Regions from separate parts of the Gordonia sp. N1V genome, predicted to be linked through region 2. Evidence: predicted binding sites of a transcription regulator. Region 2 holds the regulator's gene; each other region holds the start of a gene.

Region 1 (3,481 bases), on a different contig from region 2:
TGCCGAGGAGCGTTAGCGACGAGCCTCGAGACCTGTTGTGCCGACAGGTTTCCGGGCCGCGGTGGCACGCGCACCTCGACCATCGGGTGGGATTATCGCTATGGAGTTCTCAAACAACAGATGCGGTCCCGGCCAGGCCGGGTGCAGGGAATCAGGTAGTGGGACAGCGCAGGTCAGGCTGCGGTGTCGTCGAGTCGCATGGTGCGTCGGTGATACGACGGCACCGGCCGGCGTTTCGGATCCACGCTGGCGGGTGGGATCAACCAGGGGTGTCGGTCGAAGCCCATGATGATGTCCCATCCGTGGTGGTGCACATCATCATGACAACTGCTGCAGAGGAGGCAGCCGTTGTCGAGGTCGGTGGGACCACCATCGGCCCAATGCTTGAGGTGGTGTCCTTGGCAGCGTCCGGCGTGTGCACCGCACTTTATACACCCGCGATCCCGCACCAACAACGCTTTCCGTTGCCCGGGGGTGAAGAAGCGCTTCGCCTCGCCAACACTGAGCGGTACCCCGTTGGGATCGAGCATGATCTTGGTGATCGTGGTATCACACGACAGCAGTTTCGCGGTGGCTTCGGTGATGGCTCCCATGTTCTGCAAATCGCCGCCGAGCGCCGGGTTGTCCGCCGACCAGGTCCACAACAGTCCGTTGGTCGGTTTCGCCGAGAAGGTGGTGTCCGCCAAACCTTGTGCCGCCAACTCCACGATCGTTTCGAACGCGGCCGCGCAGATTTGTTCGGGTGTCCGGGGATCGGGGGAGCCGTCGGGTTGAGGCTTGGGCGCCGACAAGGTTTCCATCAGAGTTCTGGTTTTCTCACCGGCGACGATGTCGAGGTTCGCCGAGATCTCCAGCCGTCCGTCGTCGGTGATGCGGTCGGTGTAGGAGTTGATCTTCTTGTCCTCGGCGGCCGGTAACCCGCCCGGTGTCTCCGCGGCGAGCTCGTTACCCAACTGCCTCGCGTAGGTGGTGATCTCGGCGGGGGTGAAGCCGGCGAAGTAGTGCGACAAGAGTTTCCGCAGAAACTCGCAGCGTTGGACGGTGTCCAAAGGCTCGGGGCATCGGGTGTCGATGTGCGCCAGACCGCGGACGACGGCATCGACGTGTTCGGAGGAGATGGACCCGTCCGCTGCGTGCGCCAACAACAGGTCGACATCGGTGGTGGTGGCAACCCGCACATACCGACCCGCGACGGCTGGCGCGAAACCCATGCTGATCAACAACTCTCGCAGCCGGGTGGTCTTGTGATCGGCCACGCCCAGCCGATCCATCTCGCCGGTGAGGGTGGTGGCGTGGTGATCAACCAGGTTGCGCAACAACAGGACTTGTTTCATCGCACCGAAAGCTTGTGGCCCGGTCATCTCCGGATTCCATTGCAGGTCGCTGAGTCGGGCGACGATGGCGGCGAAGATCGCCTCGGCATCAACGGTTTCCGCGTCAAGAGTTGCGGCGGTGTCGATCATGAACCCCTCCCCAGTGGCTGATCGGTGTGATAGGTCCAGTCTACAGGAAAGTATGTTCGATGCAAGGGGTATTTCCGATCAATTGTGCTTGTGGACAACGTGTTTCGACGTCAATTTTCTGTCGGTGGGATGTGGTAGGGGGTGTGTTTTTCGCTTGTCTTGCTGTCGATGTGGTTGGGGGGCTTGTTGTCTCGCCGGGTCTGGAGGCTCGCCGCACGCGGCTCGCACCTCGACCATCGAGGGGGAACAGTTCTCGACCATCGAGGGAATGGTGCTCGAGCATCGGCGGAGAGGGGCGCTCGACCGTCGGGGGAGGGGTGCTCGACCGTCGGGAGAGGGCGCCTGGACTGTCAGGCGTGATGAGTTCGCGGCTCCACTGTGCAGACGCGGCTGGTGCAGCAGGGGCGTCTGCAAATTCGGCTCGCGTTCAGATCGTGCGACGGTGGATGTGGTTGGGAGTCTTGTTGTCTCGCCAGGTCTCGAGGCCCGGCGCACGCGGCTCGCACCTCGACCATCGAGGGGAGGGTTCGCGATCATCCGGAGGAACCGTGACAACCGATCAGTAAGGTGGCGTCATGACGGCCAAGCTTGCCTTCGAACGGCTTCGGATAGACGACGATGTCACCAACTGGATGGTCGAGGGCAGGTCGCAGCCGTGGATCGGGGTGGCGCATGTCGTCACCTTCTTCGGAAACTCGCTGACGATGACGGCCATCTGCACGGTGGTGGTCGTCTGGCTGATGATTCGGCGCCACGTAGATGAGGCGGTGCTGCTGGCCGTCGGGTCATTGGTGGGCGCGGCGGTGATGGTGACGTTCAAACACGTTGTCGCGCGGAGTCGTCCGCCGGTCACCGACCGGCTGTTGCACATCGAGAGTTATTCGTTTCCGAGTGGGCACGCGATGATGTCGATGGTCGTCTACTGTCTGCTCGCCGTCGTCGCCTACCGCCTCAGTCCGTGGGTCCGGGGCCACCGGTGGGTGTTGCTCGCCGCGCCCGCGTTGTCGTTCGCGATCGGCGTGACCCGGGTGTACCTCGGCGTGCACTGGACCACCGATGTGCTCGCCGGCTGGGCGTGCGGCGCCTTGTGGGTACTGCTGTGCGTATGGGCCTCGACACGGGTCACGGTGCGCAGAAATGGTCCGATCGGATGACAGTCGACGCTGCAACGTCGGGGTCCAACTCGGCTTAACTGAAACGATGTCCGACTCGGATGAACTCGCCGGCGACAACGCCTCGGACGCGACGGAGTTCATCGCGCGTCCCGCGCCGCCCACGACGCTGGGCCCTCAGTCTCCGGTACCGCCACCGCCTCCACCGGTCACCGGGCCGCAGGCGGCGTATCAGCCGACCATGGCGCGACCGATGCCGCCGGCGGGCGCCGGATATTTCGGCCCGCCGTCGGGCCCGTATTCCGGACCACCTCCCGGGATGCCATCGGGGATGCCGCCCGGATATCCGAGCGGCAGATTCCCGGCCCGGCCTCCCGGCATGACGCCACCCCGTCGGCGCCGTGCGCTGCCGTGGATTCTGACCGCTGTCGCCCTCGTCTGCGTCGCCGGATTGGTTGCCGGTGGACTCGTCTGGTGGACCAGCCGCCACGACGACTCGAGCCACGCCGCCCCCCTCGACGGGCAACTCACCGGCACGTTCCCGACCGCGCCGACGGCGAAGTGGCAGGTCGGCGCCTCGCAACTGGGTGGCGAGCGGTTCGTCTCGCCCGACCCGAGCAGGGCCCAGTACCTTTCGCTCGGTGCGGTCCACGACGAGCACACGCTGGTGACCTTCGTCAGCGGCCCGTCCTCGTCGGGCCGCACGCTGGCCGGCGTCGACGCCGAGACCGGCAAGCACTGGACATCGTCGCGAACCGTGCAGGGCTGCTCGGACACGATCGTCAACGGCCGGATCGCTTGCTATGACCAGTCGACCATCACCTTCTTCGACACCTCGACCGGCTCCGTCGTTGCCACCGCCGACAACCCGTCGCCCGGGGCCTACGAGATCGCACTCAACACCGA
Region 2 (3,481 bases):
ACGAACAGGCGCACTGGCTCGTCGAGGAATTGCGGGTCGGTCTGTTCGCGCAGCGACTGGGCACGCGTTATCCGATCTCGGAGAAACGGGCGCTACGGACCCTGGACCGACTCGGCTGACACGACGCCGGCTGCGGGCGTCGTCCGGCCGTGGGTCAGATTGCCCTGCAGGTCGTCGATCTCGCGTTGGAAGTCCTCGAGGGAATCGAACGAGCGGTACACCGACGCGAATCGCAGGTAGGCGACCTCATCGAGGTCGCGCAAGGGTTTGAGGATCGCCAATCCGACCTCGTTGCTGGGGATCTCGGCGACTCCGGAGGCCCGAACGGTCTCCTCGACCTGTTGGGCGAGCTGCGCGAGATCGTCCTCGTCGACCTGGCGTCCCTGACACGCGCGTCGGACCCCACGCATCACTTTCTCGCGGCTGAAGGGCTCGGTGACGCCATTGCGTTTGACGACGGCCAGGACAGCGGTCTCCACCGTCGAGAACCGGCGACCGCATGCGCTGCAGGAGCGGCGCCGACGGATCGCCTGCCCCTCGTCGGCAACTCGGGAGTCGATGACCTTGGTGTCATCATTCCTGCAGAACGGACAGCGCATACACCGACAATACCGCCCCACCGCGGTGGAACAGCCGTGTGATCGCCTACCCCGGTCGTCACCGGTAGGCGGGTACCAGCAGTGCCTGACCGACCTGGAGCCCGCTGCCGGACATCTCGTTCATCCGCGCGATCTCGTCGATGACGGCCTGCCGGGGCAGGTCGGGCGCGACCCGTGCGGCAACCGAGTTCAGCGATTCCCCGGCACGTACGTGCACGACCTCGGTGGCCGCGGGCGCCGGCGTGGTCGACTGCTGGTAGTCGCTACCGGCCACGGCCACCAGCCACACCAGCAGCGCCAGGGCGACACCGGTCAGCACGGCCACCATCGCACCGGTACGGCGAGCGGTGCGGTGCGCGGTGACCCGCGGGCCGACCGGAGTTGCGCAACGGGTGCCCGCAACCGCCGGAAGGCGGCGCGCACCGGTCCGGGCCGGGCCCGCATATGCCGGTCGTCGGCGGGCCGGGTCGCGCTCGAGCGTGCGCCGCTCCGGGAGGCGACGGTCGGACGACCGGTGTTCGGACGACCGGTGTTCGGACGACCGGTGTTCGAGCACCCGGTGTTCGAGCACCCGGTGTTCGAGCGCCCGGTGCTCGACGGTTGCGCGGGCCGGCATCGACGCCCCGCGGCGAACGGCGGCGGCGCGGTGAGCCGTCCGGCGGGACCGAACGGGCAGGTCGTTGGTGCCCGGCGCGGTGGGCAGAAGTACGGTCGGCATGGCGTCTCCCTATCTCGATCATGCATTCGAAGAACGGATGTTCGAGTTCTACCACGGGGCACCGACAATTTCTCGCGACACGTCGAACACATGTTTGAGGTTGCCTGTCGCCTCGGCTACCCTGGCCGGTGTTCAGCTCTCCACAGGGCCCGTCAACCAGGGCGTACCCCGCGAGGATGTGCGCACCGACCGAAAGGATGCGAACCCCATGAGTGAGAAGAAGGGCCGCTCGGGTGACCCCGACGCGGCGACCGTCACCGATCCGGACGACGCCGTCGCGACCGGCCCGATCGATCCCGCGGCCGTCGAGGCCGCGCTCACCCCGCGCCAGAAGGGCGTGCTCGATGTGATCCGCAAGTCCGTGCGCGAACGCGGGTATCCGCCGAGCATCCGCGAGATCGGCGACGCCGTCGGCCTGGCGTCGACCTCATCGGTCGCGCATCAGCTGCGAACCCTCGAGCGCAAGGGTCTGCTCAAACGCGATCACAACCGACCCCGCGCGGTGAACGTCCAGGACGGCGATCCCACGCCCACCGACGACAACCCGAATGCATCGAACCTCCCCACGCCGACGTTCGTGCCGGTTCTGGGACGTATCGCGGCCGGCGGGCCGATCCTGGCCGAGGAGGCCGTCGAGGATGTCTTCCCGCTGCCGCGTGAACTCGTTGGCGACGGGTCACTGTTCCTGCTGCGCGTCGTCGGTGAATCGATGATCGACGCGGCCATCTGCGACGGCGACTGGGTGGTCGTTCGTCAACAGAACGTCGCCGACAACGGCGACATCGTCGCGGCGATGATCGACGGCGAGGCGACGGTCAAGACCTTCAAGCGCAAGGACGGCCATGTGTGGCTGATGCCGCACAACGACCTGTTCGAGCCCATCCCCGGCGACGACGCCGCGGTGCTGGGCAAGGTCGTGACGGTGATGCGCCGCATCTGAGCGGAGTCGCACCCGCCGGCCCGCTCAGCCGAACGGCTCAGCTGCGCAACGCTTCCGCGGCCGCGGCACGCGCATCGGCCGGTGAGGCGGTCGCCAGTACAGCCTGCGCGGCGGAGCGGCACGCCTCGCGGTCGACCTCGGCGAGCTTCGCTCCCACCGCGGGCGCCGCGGCCGGGGCGCTCGACAGCGAGGTGACGCCGAGTCCGACCAGGACACACGCGAGCAGCGGATCGGCGGCGGCCTCGCCGCACACCCCGACCGGTGTCGCACTGCGGGTGCCCGCCTCGGCGACGGTGGCGATCAGCGAGAGCACCGCAGGCTGCCACGGGTCGGTGAGCCCGGCGAGCTCGGCCGACATCCGGTCGGCGGCCATCGTGTACTGCGTGAGATCGTTGGTGCCGATCGAGACGAAGTCGACCTCGGCGAGGATCGCCGGAGCGAGGATCGCCGCCGAGGGGATCTCGATCATCACCCCCGCCACCAGCCCGCGACCGCGGACCTCGGCGGCGAATTCGGCGGCTTCGGCGGCCGAGGCGATCATCGGCGCCATCACCCAGGGCGTGGTGCCGGTCGCCTGCGCGGCGCGGGCGATCGCGTCGAGTTGACCGGTACGGATCTCGGGATGTGTCGCGGCGATCCGGTTGCCTCGTACGCCCAGTGCGGGATTCGCCTCGGTGCCGTGATCGACGAACTTCAGCGGCTTGTCCGAGCCGGCATCGAGCGTCCGGACCACGACCTTCTTGCCGTCGAAGGCCTCGATGACCTCGCGGTAGAGCGCTGCCTGCTCGTCCACCGACGGTTCGTCGGCCCGATCGAGGAAAGCGAGTTCGGTGCGGAACAGACCGACCCCCTCGACGGGGTATGCCGTCGCCGCCCGCGCCGAGACGCCGTCGGCGACGTTCGCCAGGATGGCCACCTCCACACCATCGGCGGTGCGCCCGGGCCCGGTCCATCCCGCGATCGCCTCCGCCTCCCGACGACTCTGCTCCACCTCGTCCCCGGCCCGCGCCGGATCGGGGTGAACGACAACGGTTCCCGCGGTTCCGTCGACGAGAACGGGCGTGCCCGCGGGTACGTCGTCGAGGCCGGCGACCGCCACCACGCACGGAATCCCCAGTTGGCGGGCGATGATCGCGGTGTGGCTGGTCGGCCCACCGAGCCGGGTGGCCAACGCGGTGATCAGTTTCGGATCGAGTCCGGCGGTGTCGGCCGGCGCGAGGTCGT
Region 3 (3,481 bases), on a different contig from region 2:
GAGGGCGGACCGTCGATGCGTGCGGTGTTCATCCGCGCGCCCTGGGTGGAGAAGGTCGGCGCCGACGTGGAGGTGCTCGCCCGGGTGCCCGGCGGCCCGGCCGCCGAGAGGGTCGTCGCGGTGCGGCAGGGCAATGTGCTGGCCACCTCGTTCCACCCCGAGGTGACCGGTGATCGGCGGGTGCACGCGCACTTCGTCGACATGGTGCGCGGTTGAGGCGGGTGGCGCGTCGGTAGAATCGATCTCCGACGTGTTCGACGAGTAGTGACGTGTTCCACAGAAGTCATGCCCGGATCTCCCCGTCAGGGGCTCCTCCGGTGCACGGGAAGGATCGGAAGAGCGTATGAGCGGCCATTCCAAATGGGCGACCACCAAGCACAAGAAGGCCGTCATCGATGCCAAGCGCGGCAAGATGTTCGCCAAGCTGATCAAGAACATCGAGGTCGCTGCGCGCACCGGTGGTGGTGACCCCGCCGGCAACCCGACTCTCTACGACGCGATCCAGAAGGCCAAGAAGTCGTCGGTGCCCAACGACAACATCGAGCGGGCCCGCAAGCGGGGCGGCGGCGAAGAGGCCGGTGGCGCCGACTGGCAGACCATCACCTACGAGGGCTACGGACCCAACGGTGTCGCCATCCTCATCGAGTGCCTCACCGACAACCGCAATCGCGCCGCCGGCGAGGTGCGGACCGCGATGACCCGTAACGGCGGCAACATGGCCGATCCCGGGTCGGTGGCCTACCTGTTCACCCGCAAGGGTGTGGTGACGCTGGAGAAGAACGGTCAGAGCGAGGACGACATCCTGATGGCCGTACTCGACGCCGGCGCCGAGGAGGTCAACGACCTCGGCGAGACGTTCGAGGTGGTCAGCGAGCCGACCGATCTCGTCGCGGTGCGTACCGCCCTGCAGGAGGCCGGCATCGACTACGAATCGGCCGAGGCCGACTTCCGTGCGTCGGTGGAGGTGCCCGTCGACGCCGAGGGGGCGCGCAAGGTGTTCAAGCTGATCGACGCGCTCGAGGATTCCGACGACGTCCAGAACGTGTACAGCAATGTCGACGTCAGCGACGAGGTGCTCGCCGAACTCGACAGCTGAGCCCCCGACACCGCAGCCGGCATCGGTTCAGCTGTGTCAACCGCTCAGCCCTCAACCCCGCAGCGCCGGCCGGTCCGGTTGGTCGTAGCGGACCTCGACGTCGGGGTCGGGTGCGTCGCGTTGATGGTCGAGCAACGGGTCGATCGTCCACTGCCGGTCGGACGGCGTCCTGCGTAACAGTGCCGCGCGACTCATCCGCAGCGCGATCGTCAGGTCCAGGTCGAGATCGTCGCGCACTACCATCTCACCGGCGATCAGAGTGATCTGGCAGGCGGCATCGAGCCGTTGATCGCGAAATGACCTGTCGGAGAGTTCATCCCAGAGCCGCGGCAACCATCGTCGGTGGTCGCGGATACCGTCGAGTACCTCCCGGCGCAGCGCCGCGAAGTCGTACCACGAGGTGGTGAACGCCTCGGGGTCGTGCGGTCCCCATTCGAGCCGCAGCGAGGCCGGGCGGACGTAGTCGCCGACCCGGACGACCTCCGCCGCACGTCCGCGGGAGCGCAGCACCTCGATGACCCGCAGCGCCAACAGGTCCGGCCGGGCCGCCACCGCACCGTCGATCCCGACCACCGGTTGACCGGGCAGGGCCGCGCACCTCTCGGCGCACGTGACGACCAGGCCCTCGGGGTCGATCGGGCGGTAGGCGGGCACGGCCGTATTCTCCACGGTTCGGCCGTGTTCGTTCGCCACGGGTTGCCGTGTCGATCCCACTCTCTGTCGGTCGGCGTCGCTAGAATCTCGAACAACTGTTCGTTGTCGGTGGAGGAGTGTCGAGTGCGGGTGATGGGCGTCGACCCGGGGCTGACCCGGTGCGGGATCGCGCTGGTCGAGTCGGGGAGTGGTCGCAGTGTGACCGCCCTCGACGTCGATGTGGTCCGCACACCCACCGACATGGAACTCGCCCAACGCCTGCTCGCGGTGTACACCGCGGCCAGCCAGTGGCTCGACATCCACCAGCCCGATGTGGTGGCGATCGAGCGTGTCTTCGCCCAGAACCAGGTGTCGACGGCGATGGGCACCGCGCAGGCCGGCGGGGTCATCGCGCTGGCCGCAGGTCAACGCGACGTGCCGGTGCGTTTTCACACCCCATCGGAGGTGAAAGCCGCGGTCACCGGCAGCGGCCGCGCCGACAAGGCGCAGGTCACCGCCATGGTGACCCGTATCCTCGGAATGCAGACCAAACCCCGCCCGGCCGATGCCGCCGACGCCCTCGCGCTCGCGATCTGCCATTGCTGGCGGGGACCGATGATCGAACGGATGGCACAGGCACAGCAGCGCGCCGAACAGATGGCCCGGGTACACCGGCAACGGGTCGCCGCGGCGCGCGCGGCGACGGTGCCGGCCGGGCGGAAGGGGACGAGCTCATGATCGCGTCGGTACGCGGACCGGTGGTCGAGGTCGCCCTCGACCACGTCGTCATCGACTGCGCCGGGGTGGGCTACCGGGTGTTGGCGACCCCCGACACACTCTCGCGGATGCGACGCGGCGACGAGATGACGCTGCTGACCTCGATGATCGTGCGCGAGGACTCGATGACCCTGTACGGGTTCACCGAACCCGACGCCCGTGCGTTGTTCGCCCTGCTGCAGACGGTCACCGGTGTCGGGCCACGTCTGGCGATGGCGACGCTGGCGGTACTCGAGCCCGATGCGTTGCGGCGGGCGCTGGCCGATTCCGACGTGAAGGCGTTGACGAGCGTGCCGGGTATCGGGAAGCGGGTCGCCGAGCGGCTCGTCGTCGAACTGCGTGACAAGGTCGACCGGCCGGTCGCCGACGTCGCCGGCGGTGCGGGAGCGCGGCCGGTCGGGGTGGCCGGTCAGGTCGCCGAGGCGCTCGTCGGACTCGGCTTCACCGCGGCGCCGGCGGAGAAGGCGGTCGCCGCGGTGCTCGCCGAGCAACCGGATGCGGACGCGTCGATGGCGCTGCGCCGGTCGCTGGCCCTGCTCGGGAAGTCCGCATGAACCCCGACGACCGCCTCGCCGACGACCGCCTCCCCGACGATGGACTCGAGGAGGAGCGGGAGGTCAGTGCGACCCCGGTGCGCTCCGACGGTGACTTCGACGCCGGGCTGCGTCCGCGATCGCTCGCCGAGTTCATCGGCCAACCGCGGGTGTGTGAACAGCTCGAGCTGGTGCTGCACGGCGCGAAGAAACGCGGCAGCACTCCCGACCACATCCTGCTGTCGGGGCCACCCGGTCTGGGCAAGACGTCGCTGGCGATGATCATCGCCGGGGAGATGGGTGCGGCCATCCGGGTCACCTCCGGGCCCGCTCTCGAACGCGCCGGCGACCTCGCGGCGATGCTGTCCAACCTGGTCGAGGGTGACGTGCTGTTCATCGACGAGATCCATCGGATCGCCCGGCCCGCCGAGGAGATGCTGTA
Region 4 (3,481 bases), on a different contig from region 2:
GCATAGGTGGTGCCGACGTCGGGGAGTGCGTTGGTGCGTTTCGGGTTCGGTGTCGCTGCCCCGACGGGCGTGTTTTTGCGCCACCAGCATCGTCCTGCCCACGGCCCGTCGCGGTAGATCCCGGTGGTGTACTGTCCGGGGCCGTCGCCGACCATGCGGTTGTGTTTGCCGCAGGCGGGGGCGAGGTCACCGATGTTGGTGAGCCCACCTTTCGCGTGGTCTGTGGTGGCGTGATGGATTTCGACGTGCGCGGCGGGTTGGGTGCATCCGGGAAACGAGCAGTACTCACCGCCGTCTTTGGCGAACAGGGCGATCCGCTGGCCTTGACTCGCCAACCGCGCCCGACCCAAATACAGGGGCAGGCGGGTGTGGTCGTCGAACACCGCCAACCACGGCTGGCTGTGAGAAGCCAACGCGATCACATCCCGGATTGGGAGGAGGGTGCCGGTCGCGGTGACGCCCATCCCGGTCTGCGCAATCAACTCCGACAGCGACGCTTTGATGATCAGATGCGGTGGCAGCCCGCGATGCGACTGCGGGCCGAGACCGACATCCAGTCCGGCGCGCAGGACCGCCTCCAACGCGTCATGGTTGCGTTGGACCTGGTCGCGGTGATCGCGGGCTGCCGCGGCAGTCAACGCGTCGGGGTCGGCGTCTTCGCGACTGCCGGTGGGGGAATCGGGGTCGGCGGGGTTGTTCATTCCGGGGGCCGCCCACATCGCCAACACGGCTTCGAGGTGCGCGGTCAGGGTCGGGGTCATCTGCCCCGACAACCCGCTCATTTTCTGGGCGTCTTGGCGGCCGATGCGGATCTGCCGGCGGCGTTGCCGATCCGCATCGTCGGTCAGGTCGCCGTCGGGGTCGAGGTGCGCCAACACCCGTGCCCCCAAGATCCGGAGGTCGGAGGGGGTGTGGGTGCGGGCGTAGCGGGCCATCGTCTCCTCGGCCGACATTTTCTCGTCGAACGGCACTGCCGCCGGGATACGGTCGAGGACGTCGATCACCACCGCCGCATGCGACGAGCCGGCCGCACCGGAGGCCATCGCCTCGGCGAGTGCCGGATATTTGGGGGCGGCAACCTCACCGGTAAAGGTGTGGAACGTGGCGGTCGCTTTCAGTTGCTTCCACCGCCGCCACGGTTCCGAGATCCGCAACAGGCCGATCATGGCGTCGGTGATCGACCCGAACCCGTACTCGCGGGCCAGATGGCGGTCGGAGAATTCGACGATCTGCCGATCCCCTTGGACCGTGATGCGGGTGATCAACCGTTCGGTGGACTGAGCGACCGCGACCAGGTCATCGTTGGACAGCCCGGTCAAATCATCGGTGGCCAACTCGTCCATCAGCGTGTGGGCGAGGGCGATTTTCTGGGTGGTCGACAACCCCGACACGTCGGGTAACGCGGTGTCGACCATCATTTCCCACCCCCCCGGCGCTAGCGAACACGTGTTTGTGTGTTGTTGTGTTCGAGTGTATGCCGGGTTTGTCGGGTTGGCAAGAGGTTGTCGAAAGTTTTTTCGGATGGATTTCAGCACGGCGACGATCGGTGTGGCGCGGTGACCGGAATCGTCAGATCCCACTTCTGGAGTGCGGGCTCTACGTAGGCGATCGTGTTGTCGCGGTCGGCGGGGCCATCGTGCAGGATGCCCACCGCGCACACGCTCTGGTCGGGGTTCACGACGAACACCGCTGATCCCGAGTCGCCGACGACGGCATACCCACCCCAGTGGAGGCTTCGCGTGTTGGCGTCGAGTAGTGGCCCGCACGTCAGGCCCGCGCGTGCGCCGGCCATGCAGACCGGTGTTCCCCGAGGCAGTGTGGCCGCTTCCCGGGGTGTCACGACGCCGGCGATCGGGTGACCGTCGATGGTGGTGACCCATTGTGCTGCAGTCGCAGTCGGCGGTAGGAACGCGGCCGCGGCGTCGAGCATGGTGCCGTCGGCCATGGTGTCGTCCTCGTGTAGTTCGTAGGGGCTGAGGGGTAGGCGGCCCGTTTCGGACGAATCGGTGTAGAGCCACGTGGGGTGGCCCAAGCCGCTTACGCAGTGCCCGGCCGTCAGGTCGCCGCTGCTGCCCGTCGACGAGGTGACCGGCCAGCCGAGGGTGCATTGCGACGCCGGACCGGATGCCGTCGCGTCGACGATCGTGACGCCCGGCCGATACGTGTGGTCGGTCGTCGGGGTGAAGGGGACCGGATGTCCGCCGTCGCTGTCGGGCAACGTGACGAATCGGGTGGTGACCGGCCGTGGGTCGGATGTGGCTGCCGCCCCACCGCATGCGGCGACAAACAAGAAGGGCAGCAACGCCGCCGGAATTGCCCACCGCAGCCGGGTCATACGCGGCAGAGTAGCGATCCTGGCTGTGTGTTTCCTGCCGACGCGATCGGGTGCCACCGGCAACCTTGGACGAAAAGTGATTTCGGCACAACATGATTCGTCGTGGCGGACACTGTCGGACACGCGGAGATTGCATGGAGTTCATGCTCGCTCTGCACCCGGAAACAAAGAAAACCACCTTCGAGAGGTGGTTTTCCAGGTGGCCAGGGCCGGGATCGAACCGGCGACCTTCCGCTTTTCAGGCGGACGCTCGTACCAACTGAGCTACCTGGCCGGAAGGTTCGGTACGAACACCGAGACCTTTGGCGACCCTGACGGGACTCGAACCCGCGACCTCCGCCGTGACAGGGCGGCGCGCTAACCAACTGCGCCACAGGGCCTTGTTCAGTTATCTGTTCACCGAGGCGAACAGCGTACCCCCTACGGGATTCGAACCCGCGCTACCGCCTTGAAAGGGCGGCGTCCTAGGCCGCTAGACGAAGGGGGCCGGTTTCCGTTCGGGAGGGCTCCGTTGGGAGCCGACTCAGATTAGGACACCGCGCGCGGAAAACACAAATCGCCACGTCAAAGGCGTTTTCTTGGGTTCGACACGCGAAGCGGACACCGCCTGTCCGCGACCTGTTCGGCGCGAGGTAAACTCGCTTCCGCCCTCGGCGCCGAGGGTAACGCCCCTATAGCTCAGTTGGTAGAGCTACGGACTTTTAATCCGCAGGTCGTAGGTTCGAGCCCTACTGGGGGCACCGCAAACCGCCTGGTCACGGGCGGTTTTGTTGTCTCCGGAGTGGGTTGACATCGCATGCGGTGATCGCCGCGGTCAGTGTCCACAACCGCTCGGCAGCGACGGGATCGACGGCATAGGGCTGGACCCCTCCGTCGTCCATCTCGCCGTCGGGTTCGGCGGGTGCGGCCACCGTGCAATCCTCGAGATACAGTCCGCCGCGATCGTCGAGTGCGGCGGAGGTGGCCGCCCACAATCCGGTCGCGGCTCCCTGGGAGGGTGTCTTGAAGTCGTGGCCCACGACGTTGCCGGACGCGTCGGTCCAGCCCAGTGTTGTTTGTTCGGCAGAGGACAACTCGCGCTGCAAACCGGTGATGATCTTGCCCGGGTGCACGGCAAAGGCGCGGACGCCCTCGCCGCGGCCGATC

What was found. The regulator LexA, encoded in region 2, represses DNA repair genes until DNA is damaged. The targets are predictions, from matches to a motif close to CGAACANNTGTTCG.
Region 1: a site for LexA is predicted at 1,509-1,522, ahead of P3L18_RS13820 (HNH endonuclease signature motif containing protein). Genes of this name have one in related genera too.
Region 3: a site for LexA is predicted at 1,839-1,852, ahead of ruvC (crossover junction endodeoxyribonuclease RuvC). Genes of this name have one in related genera too.
Region 4: a site for LexA is predicted at 1,440-1,453, ahead of P3L18_RS13610 (HNH endonuclease signature motif containing protein). Genes of this name have one in related genera too.

Annotation. Positions count from the first base shown of each region.
Region 1 covers NZ_JARJDD010000009.1:114,982-118,462, forward strand. Annotated here, with positions in the region: gene P3L18_RS13820 (HNH endonuclease signature motif containing protein) at 174-1,463, opposite strand; gene P3L18_RS13825 (phosphatase PAP2 family protein) at 2,039-2,617, shown strand; gene P3L18_RS13830 (PQQ-binding-like beta-propeller repeat protein) at 2,664-3,481, shown strand, end outside.
Region 2 covers NZ_JARJDD010000006.1:59,035-62,515, forward strand. Annotated here, with positions in the region: gene hrpA (ATP-dependent RNA helicase HrpA) at 1-119, shown strand, start outside; gene nrdR (transcriptional regulator NrdR) at 93-599, opposite strand; gene P3L18_RS09905 (LysM peptidoglycan-binding domain-containing protein) at 658-1,317, opposite strand; gene lexA (transcriptional repressor LexA) at 1,607-2,257, shown strand; gene P3L18_RS09915 (putative PEP-binding protein) at 2,295-3,481, opposite strand, start outside.
Region 3 covers NZ_JARJDD010000005.1:22,907-26,387, forward strand. Annotated here, with positions in the region: gene pdxT (pyridoxal 5'-phosphate synthase glutaminase subunit PdxT) at 1-216, shown strand, start outside; gene P3L18_RS08390 (YebC/PmpR family DNA-binding transcriptional regulator) at 344-1,096, shown strand; gene P3L18_RS08395 (hypothetical protein) at 1,148-1,765, opposite strand; gene ruvC (crossover junction endodeoxyribonuclease RuvC) at 1,874-2,467, shown strand; gene ruvA (Holliday junction branch migration protein RuvA) at 2,464-3,060, shown strand; gene ruvB (Holliday junction branch migration DNA helicase RuvB) at 3,057-3,481, shown strand, end outside.
Region 4 covers NZ_JARJDD010000009.1:71,253-74,733, forward strand. Annotated here, with positions in the region: gene P3L18_RS13610 (HNH endonuclease signature motif containing protein) at 1-1,415, opposite strand, end outside; gene P3L18_RS13615 (hypothetical protein) at 1,529-2,335, opposite strand; tRNA gene P3L18_RS13620 (tRNA-Phe) at 2,536-2,609, opposite strand; tRNA gene P3L18_RS13625 (tRNA-Asp) at 2,639-2,715, opposite strand; tRNA gene P3L18_RS13630 (tRNA-Glu) at 2,750-2,822, opposite strand; tRNA gene P3L18_RS13635 (tRNA-Lys) at 3,003-3,075, shown strand; gene P3L18_RS13640 (oxidoreductase) at 3,091-3,481, opposite strand, start outside.